DNA from 3 places in the Serratia sp. LSHTC3 genome. Region 3 is predicted to be linked to each of the others. Evidence: predicted binding sites of a transcription regulator. Region 3 holds the regulator's gene; each other region holds the start of a gene.

Region 1 (4,089 bases), on a different contig from region 3:
GCGGATGAGGTTTCCGGCAGCTTGGCGACTTTATCCGCCGTGTCGGTCACGCACATCAGCAGGCGGCGCAGGTGGCTGCGCTGGTCAACCGTCAGCTGATCGTAGCTTTGCAGGTTGGTCAGCATGCCCTGAGCCAGCTCGATCGCCGGCATGGCGCGCGAACTGTCACAGTGGAACTCGGCCGGTTTGCCAGACGCAGCTTCGTCATCCGGGCTTGGCACCAGCGGCGTCAGCGACACCGCATGCGACAGCGCGTCGCCGTGCTGCTGGTAATATTGCTGCAGGTGGGTCACGGCGTCACGCGTACGGGTGATGTCATAACCGGTTGCATTCATATTGACCACGAAGCCGGCCGGCGCAACGCCGATCAACACCAGCATGATAAGGCCGATGCCTTTCTGGCCGTCGTTGGCGCCGTGCGAGAAGCTGACGCCAATCGCCGACAGGATCAGCGCGATACGGGTCCAGAACGGCGGCTTGCGTTTGCCGTCGACCTTTTCACGTTCCGCAGGGGTCATGTGGATACGCTGGCGTTTCTTGGTGCCACTCCAATAGCGGCGCAAGGCGAACACCATCACTCCCGCCACCATCATGCCGACCAGCGGCGAGAACAGCAGAGAAAGGAAAATGCCAATCATTTTCGGGACGTTAAGCGCATCCACCACCGAAGTGTGGGTCATCAGGGCGTTGGTTAAACCGACACCGATGATTGCGCCTATCAGCGTATGGGAACTGGAGGCCGGCAGACCGAAATACCAGGTGCCGAGGTTCCAGATGATTGCCGCCAACAGCATGGAGAAGACCATGGCTAATCCGTGTGCTGAACTGACGTTCAACAACAGATCGGTAGGCAGCAAGTGGACGATGGCGTAAGCAACACTCAAACCGCCGAGCATTACGCCAAGAAAGTTGAACAAACCTGCCATCACGACCGCAAGTTGCGAGCGCATGGCGCGGGTATAAATAACTGTAGCGACCGCATTGGCCGTATCATGAAAACCGTTGATGGCTTCATAAAACAACACGAACAACAATGCGAGAATTAACATCAGGCCGGTATGGAAATCCAGGCCAGCGAACAAATGCAGCATAAGCGTTACGCCAGTTTGTGGACATGAACGCCGCGCATTATCAGTGACAACCGGGGCCGGGGAAAAGGAAAATATGACGTTTTTTTGATTTGGACATGACGAAACGATGACGCGCCTATAACAAAAATATTGAATATCAACGCGTTATTCTCCTCTGACCTCTGTAATATTTTCTTACTGTGGCGTTGGCGGCGCCGGGGCTTTACAATCTGCCGCCGTGAATTTGGCGGTGACCGGCGGCGAAACGGCGTAATATGGCGCTCTTTTGTCGCGATTGTGGTTTTGATAAGTGAGGCTCAGGTGGAACAGTTTGATGTCGTAGTGATTGGGGCGGGTGCCGCCGGCATGTTTTGCGCCGCGCAGGCGGGGCAACTCGGTTGCCGCGTGTTGCTGCTCGACAACGGCAAAAAACCGGGCCGCAAGATCCTGATGTCCGGCGGCGGGCGCTGCAACTTTACCAACATGTACGCCGAACCGGCGGCCTATCTGTCGAACAACCCGCACTTCTGCAAGTCGGCGCTGGCGCGCTACACCCAGTGGGACTTCATCGATCTGATCAACCGCTACGGCATCGCCTACCATGAAAAAACGCTGGGGCAGCTGTTCTGCGACGATTCGGCGCAGCAGGTGGTGGATCTGCTGGTCAAAGAGTGCGAGCTGGGCCAGGTGACGATGCGCCTGCGCAGCGAAGTGCTGGGCGTGGAGAAAACCGAGAACGGCTACCAGCTGGCGCTCAATGGCGAAAAAGTAAGTGCCCGCTCACTTGTGGTGGCCAGCGGCGGATTATCCATGCCGGGGTTGGGCGCCTCGCCGTTCGGTTACAAACTGGCGGAGCAGTTCGGCCTCAGGGTGCTGCCGACGCGCGCCGGGCTGGTGCCTTTTACCCTGCATAAGCCGCTGCTGGAGCATGTGCAGGCGCTGTCCGGCGTGTCGGTGCCGGCGGTGATCACCGCCGAGAACGGCGTCAGCTTCCGTGAAAGCATCCTGTTCACCCATCGCGGTCTCTCCGGCCCGGCGGTATTGCAGCTGTCCAGCTACTGGCAGCCGGGTGAGTATGTGAGCGTTAACTTACTTCCTGAGCTGGATCTGGCGGGCTTCCTGGATAACCAACGCCAAGAGCACCCGAACCAAAGCCTGAAAAACACCCTGGCGCTGCATTTGCCGAAGCGGCTGGTGGAGTGCTTGCAGACCCTGGGACAACTGCCGGAGGCGACGCTGAAGCAGCTGAATGCGCCGCAACAAGCGGCGCTGGTGGATCTGTTGCAGAACTGGCGCGTGCAGCCGAACGGCACCGAAGGCTACCGCACGGCGGAAGTGACGCTCGGCGGCGTTGACACCAACGAACTTTCCTCCAAGACGATGGAGGCCCACAAGGTGCCGGGGCTCTATTTCATCGGCGAAGTGGTGGACGTGACCGGGTGGCTGGGTGGCTACAACTTCCAGTGGGCCTGGAGTTCGGCCTGGGCCTGCGCCCAGGCGCTGGCGGCGCAGGGGCGTTAAAACCCGCTCAGCCTTGACACGTGCCGGGTCACATTGGCCCGGCCTTGAGCTGATTCATTAATTTCATTTTAGTGTTGCCGTCGAGAAAACTCGCCTCCAGCGCCTGTCGGTTGCTGCGGTTAAAATCGTCATCCTGCCAGCCGAAGGCGTCATGCAACAGCTGGTACTCCTTGTTCAGCGTGGTGTCGGCGACGGTGCGCGCATCGGTATTCACGTTCAGCCGCACTCCCATCCTTTTCAGCCGATCTATCGGATGATCGTCGATGCTGTCGAACAGATTGCAGACGAGATTGCAGCTGGGGCAGATCTCGAGCAGGACGCCGGTGGCTATCAGACGCTCGATAAGGGCAGCATCCTCGATGCTCCTGACGCCGTGGCCGATGCGCGACACCTGTAGCCGCTCCAGCGTTTCCCGTACGCTGTCGGCGCCCTTCGCCTCGCCGGCGTGGGCGATGACGTTGCCGCCGGCTTCGCGCACCGCCCGAAAGGCCGCTACGTGATTGGCCAGCGGGTAACGCGCTTCGTCGGCGGCCAAATCCAGCGCCGCCACGCCGCTTCCCTGATAATCGATAACCAGTTTCGCCGTTTGCAGGCTGGCGGCCGCGTCGAAATGTCGCAGCGTACACAGGATCAGCCCGGCGGCGATGCCGTAAGCCCGTGATGCGTGATGCATGGCCGCCAGCACCGTCTCGACCACCGCTTCGCCGGTTAATCCCAGCCGGGTATGCAGCAGCGGCGCGAAGCGCAGCTCGGCATAGATGACATTATCCGCCGCCAACTGCGCGAATAAGTCCCCGACGGCCAGCGTTATCGCCTGGCGTGTCTGTAATAGATCTATTTGCGGCGCTATCTTGCTTAAAAAGTTCCCCAGATCGGCGCATCGCTTCGGCGCGATAAATTGCCGATTAAATGCCGCTCTGGTTATTTGCGGGTCGACCTTTTTGACATAGTGGTAGCTTAAACAGGTATCCAAATGGACGTGTAATTCCACTTTCTTCAATTTTCTTGGATCGAATTTCATACGGGCCACTTATTTCATTAACGGCTGAGATAACAACGAAAACAGTTTTTCTTTAAACAGGCCGGGTTTGATGCGGGTGATCACGCACGCATTGGCCGGTTCGCCGGTCAGGTGGGTGGAATCGATGACGTAATGGCCGTAAGACCTTTCACTTTTATATTCAACCCAGGAATACGCCTCCAGACTGGTTTCGACGATGTCCGGGTAGAGCGCCACCGCCATGGTGGTCGGATCGGGCAAATCAAAGCCTTTACGTTCGGTGCGCATGGCGTTGAACGCCATCAGCGTGCGATTGCAGCGCACGGCAAAGCGCCCCAGTTCGCCGAGATTATTCAATCGCTCTATATCGCGTTCGTTGATAAATGCTTCCCCCATGCCGATCTCCCAGCCAACGAGGGTGAGCGGCAGCCCGGCAGTGAGCACCAGATGCGCGGCCTCGGCATCGGCGTAAAAATTAAATTCGGCCAGCGGGGTGAT
Region 2 (4,089 bases), on a different contig from region 3:
GCCGAAGCCAGCGCGCTGGCACCATGTCCGGCGGCGAACAGCAAATGCTGGCCATCGGCCGCGCGCTGATGAGCCAGCCGAAGCTGCTGCTGCTCGACGAACCTTCGCTTGGGCTGGCGCCCATCATCATCCAGCAGATCTTCGACATCATTCAGCAGCTGCGGGAAGAGGGCATGACTATCTTCCTGGTGGAGCAAAACGCCAATCAGGCGCTGAAATTGGCGGACCGCGGTTATGTGCTGGAAAACGGCCGCGTGGTGTTGGAAGATACGGGGGCTGCATTGTTAGCCAACGAAGCAGTGAGGTCGGCGTATCTGGGCGGTTAATCCGCCCCCCTACGAATTAAAATAATCAGGTACGAGAAGAAGAAATGAAGACAGAAGGGTTACTCGCGCAGCGCATCGTTAACGTAAAAAGTTCGGCCATCCGTGAATTGCTTAAGCACAGCAAGATGGAACACGTCATTTCGCTGGCGGGCGGCATCCCCTCTGATGCGCTGTTCGATTTCGAAGGATTGAGCATCGCCACCCGGCAGGCGATCACCGAACAGCCGAAAAGCGCATTCCAGTATGGCCTGACCGAGGGCAGCCCGCTGCTGCGTGAGCGCATTTGCGCGCTGTGTGCCGAGCGCGGCGTCACCGCGCGCGCAGAAGAGGTGATGGTCACCGCCGGCTCTCAGCAGGCCCTGGATTTGGTGATGCGCGCCATCGTCAACCCGGGCGACGTGTTCGTGGTGGAGCGCCCGACCTACCTGGCGGCGCTGCAAACGCTGGAACTGGCGGAGGCCAACATCATGTCGGTCTCGTCCGACAGCGACGGCATGGTGGTGGAAGAGCTGGCCGAGCTGCTGAAAACCCAGCGCATCAAGGGCGTGTACGTGGTGCCGAACTTCGGCAACCCCAGCGGCATCACCCTCAGCGCCGCGCGCCGCGAACTGCTGGTGAAGCTGGCCGCCGAACATAACTTCCTGATCATCGAAGACGATCCGTACGGCGAGCTGCGTTTCACCGAAGAGCGCCACCCGACGCTGCATCAGGTGTCGCAGCAGGTGCTGGGCAACACCGACCACATCATCTATACCTCGACTTTTTCCAAGATCCTGGCGCCGGGCCTGCGCCTGGGCTGGGCGATCCTGCCGCCGTTCCTGTTGCATAAAGTGGCGATCATCAAACAGGCGGCGGATCTGCACGCCAGCGCCCTGTCGCAGAGCATCGTCGAATGCTATCTCGGCCTGGATCGCCTGCCGGCTCAGATCGACAAGATCCGCGCCGCCTACAAACAGAAGGGCGAGATCCTGGCCGGTTTGGTGGAGCAGGAGCTGGGCGACTACATCACCTTCGATAAACCGAAGGGCGGCATGTTCCTGTGGGCGCGTTTCCGCCAGCCGTTCAACGCCACCGAATGGCTGAACACCACGCTGCAGCAGGGCGTGGTGTTCGTGCCAGGGGAATACTTCTTCTCCGACAACCCGGATCGTTCGACCTTCCGCCTGTCGTTCGCCACCGCCACCGAGCAGCAGATGCAAGAAGCGGTGGCGCGCCTGCGCCGTTCGCTATAAGCCTCGCGGCGGCGGAGCTGATGCCCGCCGCCGACATCAAACCGCCATCTTCACTTCACCTTGCCGTCATGTGGCTGTCATCTAACGGTTATTTTTCTGTCATCCGCGCATGGCATGTTAGCTTCCGAACAAAAAACTGATTCTTTTCGCTCACGCGCTTTTACACCAGCTTTTTCAGGAGTTAGGCATGCTCACCTACGCTATTCGCAAAACCACGCTGTGCGTCGCATTGACCCTGGCGGTCAGCGCCCAGGCGCTGGCGGCGACAGAAATCCCGTTCTGGCATTCGATGGAAGGCGAACTGGGTAAAGAAGTGGACTCTCTGGCGGATCGCTTCAACCAGTCGCACAGCGACGTCAAGATTGTGCCGGTTTATAAAGGCAACTACGAACAGAGCCTGGCGGCGGGCATCGCCGCTTACCGCTCCGGCAAGGCGCCGGCGATCTTGCAGGTTTACGAAGTGGGCACCGCCACCATGATGGCCAGCAAAGCCATCAAGCCGGTCTACGAAGTGTTTAAAGAGGCCGGCATCAACTTCGATGAATCGGTGTTCGTGCCGACGGTGGCCGGCTATTACACCGACAACAAGAGCGGGCATCTGCTGTCGCAGCCGTTCAACAGCTCCACGCCGGTGCTGTACTACAACAAAGACGCCTTCAAAAAGGCCGGCCTGAATCCGGATCAGCCGCCGAAAACCTGGCAGGAACTGGCGGCGGATACCGCCAAGCTGCGCGAAGCTGGCATGAAGTGCGGTTACGCCAGCGGCTGGCAGGGTTGGATCCAACTGGAGAACTTCAGCGCCTGGCACGGCGTGCCGTTCGCCAGTGAAAACAACGGTTTCGGCGGCACCAGTGCCAAGCTGGAGTTCAACCAACCGCTGCAGGTCAAGCATATCGCGCTGCTCGAAGCGATGAACAAGAAGGGTGATTTCACCTACTTCGGCCGCAAAGACGAATCCACCGAGAAGTTCTACAACGGCGATTGCGCCATCACCACCGCCTCATCCGGTTCGCTGGCGGACATCAAGCACTACGCCAAATTCAACTACGGCGTCGGCATGATGCCGTACGATGCCGACGCGAAAAACGCGCCGCAGAACGCCATCATTGGCGGGGCCAGCCTGTGGGTGATGAACGGCAAAGACGCCGTCACCTACAAGGGCGTAGCCGAATTCCTGCAGTACCTGGCGCAGCCGGAAATCGCCGCCGAATGGCACCAGAAGACCGGCTATCTGCCGATCACCACCGCGGCTTACGACCTGACCAAGCAGCAGGGCTTCTATGACAAGAACCCGGGCGCCGACGTCGCCACTCGCCAGATGCTGAACAAGCCGCCGTTGCCGTTCACCAAGGGCCTGCGCCTGGGCAACATGCCGCAGATCCGCAGCGTGGTGGATGAGGAGCTGGAAGGCGTGTGGACCGGCAAGAAAACGCCTCAGCAGGCGTTGGACGCCGCCGTGCAGCGCGGTGACGTACTGCTGCGTCGCTTCGAAGCATCAACCAAATAACCCTGCGTCGCGGGCCCGGCGGACCGGGCTCGCGTCTTCACGCCGATCCTTCCGTACCCGATTAATGGTTTAACTGCTATGTCATCTTCCCGTCCCGGTTTCGGCTGCAGCTGGTTGCCCTATGCATTGGTGCTGCCGCAGCTGCTGATTACCGCCGTCTTCTTTTTATGGCCCGCCGGCGAGGCGCTGTGGTATTCGGTGCAGAGTCTCGATCCGTTCGGCCTGTCCAGCCAGTTTGTCGGGCTGGATAACTTTAAGCAGCTGTTCCAGGATCCTTACTACCTCGACTCGTTCTACACCACGCTGATCTTCAGCTTCCTGGTGGCGGGCATCGGGCTGGCGGTCTCGCTGTTCTTCGCTGCGCTGGTGGACTACGTGCTGCGCGGCAGCCGCCTCTATCGCACGCTGATGATCCTGCCCTACGCGGTGGCGCCGGCGGTGGCGGCGGTGCTGTGGATCTTTCTGTTCAACCCCGGTCTCGGGTTGATCACCCACTTCCTCAATGGGCTGGGCTATAACTGGAACCATGCGCAAAACAGCGGCCAGGCGATGTTCCTGGTGGTGCTGGCCTCGGTATGGCAGCAGATAAGCTATAACTTCCTGTTTTTCCTCGCGGCGCTGCAGTCGATCCCGCGTTCGCTGGTGGAGGCGGCGGCCATCGACGGCGCCGGCCCGGTACGCCGCTTCTTCCATCTGGTGCTGCCGCTGATCGCGCCGGTGAGCTTCTTCCTGCTGGTGGTCAATCTGGTGTACGCCTTCTTCGATACCTTCCCGGTGATCGACGCCGCCACCGGCGGCGGGCCGGTGCAGTCCACCACCACGTTGATCTACAAGATTTACCGCGAAGGCTTCGCCGGATTGGATCTCTCCAGTTCCGCCGCGCAGTCGGTGATCCTGATGCTGCTGGTGATCGGCCTGACGGTGATCCAGTTCCGCTTCGTTGAACGTAAGGTGCGCTACCAATGATTGAGAATCGACGCGGGCTGGACATCTTCAGCCATGTGATGCTGATTATCGGCGTGCT
Region 3 (4,089 bases):
GCGGCGAACTGCCCCTGAGACAGCATCATCGATTTGGTGAAGCGGCCAAAGTCCAGCCCGGTGATGGCGGCGGTAAGCTCCAGCTTGTCGCGCACCTTGTCCGCCAGGATCTTGCCGTCCTCGCGGCGTGCCAGTTCGACCTTCGGCGCCTGCAGATTGCCGTCCGGCGCGTTTTTGGCGCGGCGCTGGCTCCAGAAGGCGCGATAGCCGATGCCCTTGACCTCGAACTCGACCTCCGCCAGCGATTCGGCGGTGTGGCGGGTCATCAGTTCATTCTGGCTTGGCGTGACGTTGAGACGCGGCGTCTGGTGGTACAGCGCCAGGCAAATGGCGTCCAGCAGGGTGGTTTTGCCCGCGCCGGTCGGGCCGGTAATGGCGAACAGACCGTTGCTGGCGAACGGCTCGGCGGTGAAGTCAATTTTCCATTCGCCCTGCAGCGAGTTGAGGTTTTTTAACCGCAGGCTGAGGATTTTCATGGGTTGCTCTCTTCAGGGTTGTGCTGCACCGCCTCGACCACCTGGCGGAACAGTTGGTGCATCCGCCGTTGGCGCGCTTCGGGCATGTCGGCCTCCTGCGCCAACCTGCGTTCGAACACCTCGTTGACGCTCAGCTCGTTGAGCGTTTCCTTATCCTGCTGTGCGATCGCCTGGCGGCGCTGCTCTTTGCTGCGCCGCAGCAGCACCACTTCCACCGGCAGCGCATCCGCCATCAGCTGGATGCGGCGCTGGATGTCGCTGAGGTAGCCCTGCGTCGCCACTTCGATATCCAGCCACACCGGCAGCTCGCCGGCATAGTCGGCAAATTGCCGCAGCTGCCGTTCGATCTCGGCCAGATCGCCTTTGATCAGTTGCATGGGCTGAAACTGCGGGATCGTTAACGTTTCTACCTGCTGCAAAGCGCCGTCGGCGAAATCCACCAGGAAGACGCTTTTGGCTTTGCCCAGCTCATCGAAGCTCAGCGGGATCGGCGAGCCGCTATAGCGAATATGCTCCGATTTGGCGACGTTCTGCGCGCGGTGAATGTGGCCCAGCGCGATATAGTCGGCGGGGGGGAAGGCCTGCGCCGGGAAGGCGTCGAGGGTGCCGATATAGATGTCGCGCACCGAGTCGGAGGTGGTAACGCCGACGGTGGTCAGGTGGCCGGTGGCGACGATCGGCAGTGGCAGGCCCAACTGGTCGCGGCGCTCGCAGGCCGCCTGATACAGCGTTTGGTAATGTTCGGCGATGGCTTCCTGCAACGCCTGCTGTTTCTGCGCGCCGGATTCGCCGGCGCGGCTGGTGAGCAGATCGCGCGGCCGCAGGAACGGGATGGCGCACAGCACCGCGCCCGGCTGGCCGTCGCGTTGGTTAAGCACCACGATCTGCTGTTCCGGGGCGCCCTGCGCGCTGGCGATCACCGTGGTGTTCAGGCAGGAAAGCAGTTCACGCGATTCGTTCAGCGTCGCGACCGAATCGTGGTTGCCGCCCAGCACCACCAGCTGGCAGCCGGTGCGCTGCAGTTCCACCACGAAGCGGTTGTACAGCTCGCGGGCATAGCTGGGCGGCGAGCCGGTATCGAACAGATCTCCGGCGACGATCAGCGCATCCACCTGCTGCTGATCTACCTGTTCGATCAGCCAGTTCAGAAAAGCCTGGTGCTCGGCGGCGCGGCTTTTGGTGAAAAAGTACTGGCCAAGGTGCCAGTCAGAGGTGTGGATCAGGCGCATGACACTCCCGGATGTAAAGATAATGGCGATGATTATAAAGGCCGCGGCGGCGGCTGTCCCGGCGCAATGATGATGACAACCGGATGATTTTTCGTTACTGCGGGAAATAATCGCTATGCTTACTGCCTATAACAGCCGGTTTTTTTCATAAAAGTGTCACAAAACTGACGCATAATGGCGCCCGAAAAGTCGCTAACACATTGGCAGGATTGACGATGGCAAGACGCATACTGGTGGTGGAAGACGAAGCGCCGATCCGTGAGATGGTGTGCTTTGTGTTGGAACAGAATGGTTACCAACCGTTGGAAGCCGAAGATTATGACAGCGCCGTGACGCGTCTGTCTGAGCCGTTCCCTGATTTGGTGTTGCTTGACTGGATGTTGCCCGGTGGTTCCGGCATTCAGTTTATCAAACATATGAAGCGCGAAGCGCTGACCCGCGATATCCCGGTGATGATGCTGACCGCGCGCGGCGAAGAAGAAGACCGGGTGCGCGGCCTGGAAGTGGGGGCGGATGATTACATCACCAAGCCGTTCTCGCCCAAGGAGCTGGTGGCGCGCATCAAAGCGGTCATGCGCCGCATTTCGCCGATGGCGGTGGAAGAAGTGATTGAAATGCAAGGGTTGAGCCTGGATCCGTCCTCCCACCGCGTAATGGCGAACGATCAGGCGCTGGACATGGGGCCGACCGAGTTCAAGCTACTGCACTTCTTTATGACCCACCCGGAGCGGGTTTATAGCCGCGAGCAGTTGCTTAATCACGTCTGGGGCACTAACGTTTATGTGGAAGACCGTACCGTTGACGTGCATATCCGTCGGCTCCGCAAGGCGTTAGAAACCAGTGGGCATGATAAAATGGTTCAAACCGTTCGGGGCACCGGCTACCGGTTCTCAACGCGCTACTGATCGCGCCGCGCTGGAGAATATGCCGTGTTAGAACGTCTGTCGTGGAAGAGGCTGGCTTTGGAGCTGGCTCTTTTCTGTCTGCCCGCCTTACTGCTGGGGCTGATTTTTGGTTATCTGCCCTGGTTCCTGCTGGCTTCTGCGCTGGCTGCGCTGGTGTGGAATTTCTACAACCAGCTCAAACTCTCCCATTGGCTGTGGATCGACCGCAGCATGACGCCGCCGCCCGGCCGCTGGAGCTGGGAGCCGCTGTTCTATGGCCTGTATCAGATGCAGCAGCGCAACCGCCGCCGCCGGCGCGAGCTGGCGCTGCTGATCAAGCGCTTTCGCAGCGGGGCCGAATCGCTGCCTGACGCGGTGGTGATGACCACCGTCGAAGGCAATATCTTCTGGTGCAACGGGCTGGCGCAGCATCTGCTCGGCTTTCGTTGGCCGGAAGACAACGGCCAGCACATCCTTAACCTGCTGCGTTATCCGGAATTCAGCCACTATCTGCAACAGCAGGAGTTTTCGCGCCCGCTGACGCTGCAGCTGAACAACGAACACTACGTCGAATTCCGCGTGATGCCCTATTCCGAAGGGCAATTGCTGATGGTGGCGCGCGACGTCACCCAGATGCGTCAGTTGGAGGGCGCGCGGCGCAACTTCTTCGCCAACGTCAGCCATGAGCTGCGTACGCCGCTGACGGTGCTGCAGGGCTATCTGGAGATGATGGGCGACGAAGAGCAGGACGGTTCGCTGCGCAGCAAGGCGCTGAGCACCATGCAAGAGCAGACCCGCCGGATGGACGGGCTGGTCAAGCAGTTGCTGACGCTGTCGCGCATCGAGGCGGCGCCCAATGTCGACATGAACGAGCGGGTGGATATTCCGCTGATGCTGCGGGTGTTGCAGCGTGAGGCGCAATCGCTGAGCGGCGGCAATCACGAGATCACCTTCCGGGTGAACGAACAGCTCAACGTGTTCGGCAATGAAGACCAGTTGCGCAGCGCGGTGTCTAACCTGGTGTACAATGCGGTCAACCACACGCCGAAGGGCACCCATATCGAAGTCAGCTGGCAGCAGACGGCGCATGGCGCGCAGTTCCAGGTCAGCGACAACGGGCCTGGCATCGCCGCCGAGCACCTGCCGCGCCTGACCGAGCGTTTCTACCGCGTCGACAAGGCCCGCTCGCGCCAGACCGGCGGCAGCGGGCTGGGGCTGGCGATCGTCAAGCACGCGCTCAGCCATCACGACGCGCGGCTGGAGATCCTCAGCGAACCGGGGATCGGCACCCGCTTTATCTTTACCTTGCCCAATCGGTTGATTGTTCCCGCCGCTTTATCAGAGAATGCGGTGAAAAATTAACGCGAGACACCGGTATGACCCGAATCACCCGAGGGCTGTTGCTTTGCCTGGCGCTGCTGGCCGGACGCGGCGCGCTGGCGCAGCCTGACGGCATGTTGGCGGGCAACCTGTCCAGCGTCGGCTCCGACACGCTGGCGA

What was found. The regulator PhoB, encoded in region 3, activates phosphate uptake and scavenging genes when phosphate is short. The targets are predictions, from matches to a motif close to CTGTCATAAAACTGNCNNAT.
Region 1: a site for PhoB is predicted at 1,097-1,116, ahead of pitA (inorganic phosphate transporter PitA). Genes of this name have one in related genera too.
Region 2: a site for PhoB is predicted at 1,633-1,652, ahead of ugpB (sn-glycerol-3-phosphate ABC transporter substrate-binding protein UgpB). Genes of this name have one in related genera too.

The regions. Positions count from the first base shown of each region.
Region 1 is NZ_JBXUNP010000007.1:150,441-154,529, reverse strand. It holds gene pitA (inorganic phosphate transporter PitA) at 1-1,091, opposite strand, end outside; gene AC2CGI_RS22030 (BaiN/RdsA family NAD(P)/FAD-dependent oxidoreductase) at 1,392-2,591, shown strand; gene add (adenosine deaminase) at 2,620-3,612, opposite strand; gene AC2CGI_RS22020 (nucleoside hydrolase) at 3,622-4,089, opposite strand, start outside.
Region 2 is NZ_JBXUNP010000006.1:271,813-275,901, forward strand. It holds gene livF (high-affinity branched-chain amino acid ABC transporter ATP-binding protein LivF) at 1-326, shown strand, start outside; gene AC2CGI_RS21160 (aminotransferase-like domain-containing protein) at 371-1,558, shown strand; gene ugpB (sn-glycerol-3-phosphate ABC transporter substrate-binding protein UgpB) at 1,746-3,065, shown strand; gene ugpA (sn-glycerol-3-phosphate ABC transporter permease UgpA) at 3,144-4,031, shown strand; gene ugpE (sn-glycerol-3-phosphate ABC transporter permease UgpE) at 4,028-4,089, shown strand, end outside.
Region 3 is NZ_JBXUNP010000005.1:63,348-67,436, forward strand. It holds gene sbcC (exonuclease subunit SbcC) at 1-476, opposite strand, end outside; gene sbcD (exonuclease subunit SbcD) at 473-1,705, opposite strand; gene phoB (phosphate response regulator transcription factor PhoB) at 1,921-2,610, shown strand; gene phoR (phosphate regulon sensor histidine kinase PhoR) at 2,635-3,951, shown strand; gene AC2CGI_RS18630 (PstS family phosphate ABC transporter substrate-binding protein) at 3,966-4,089, shown strand, end outside.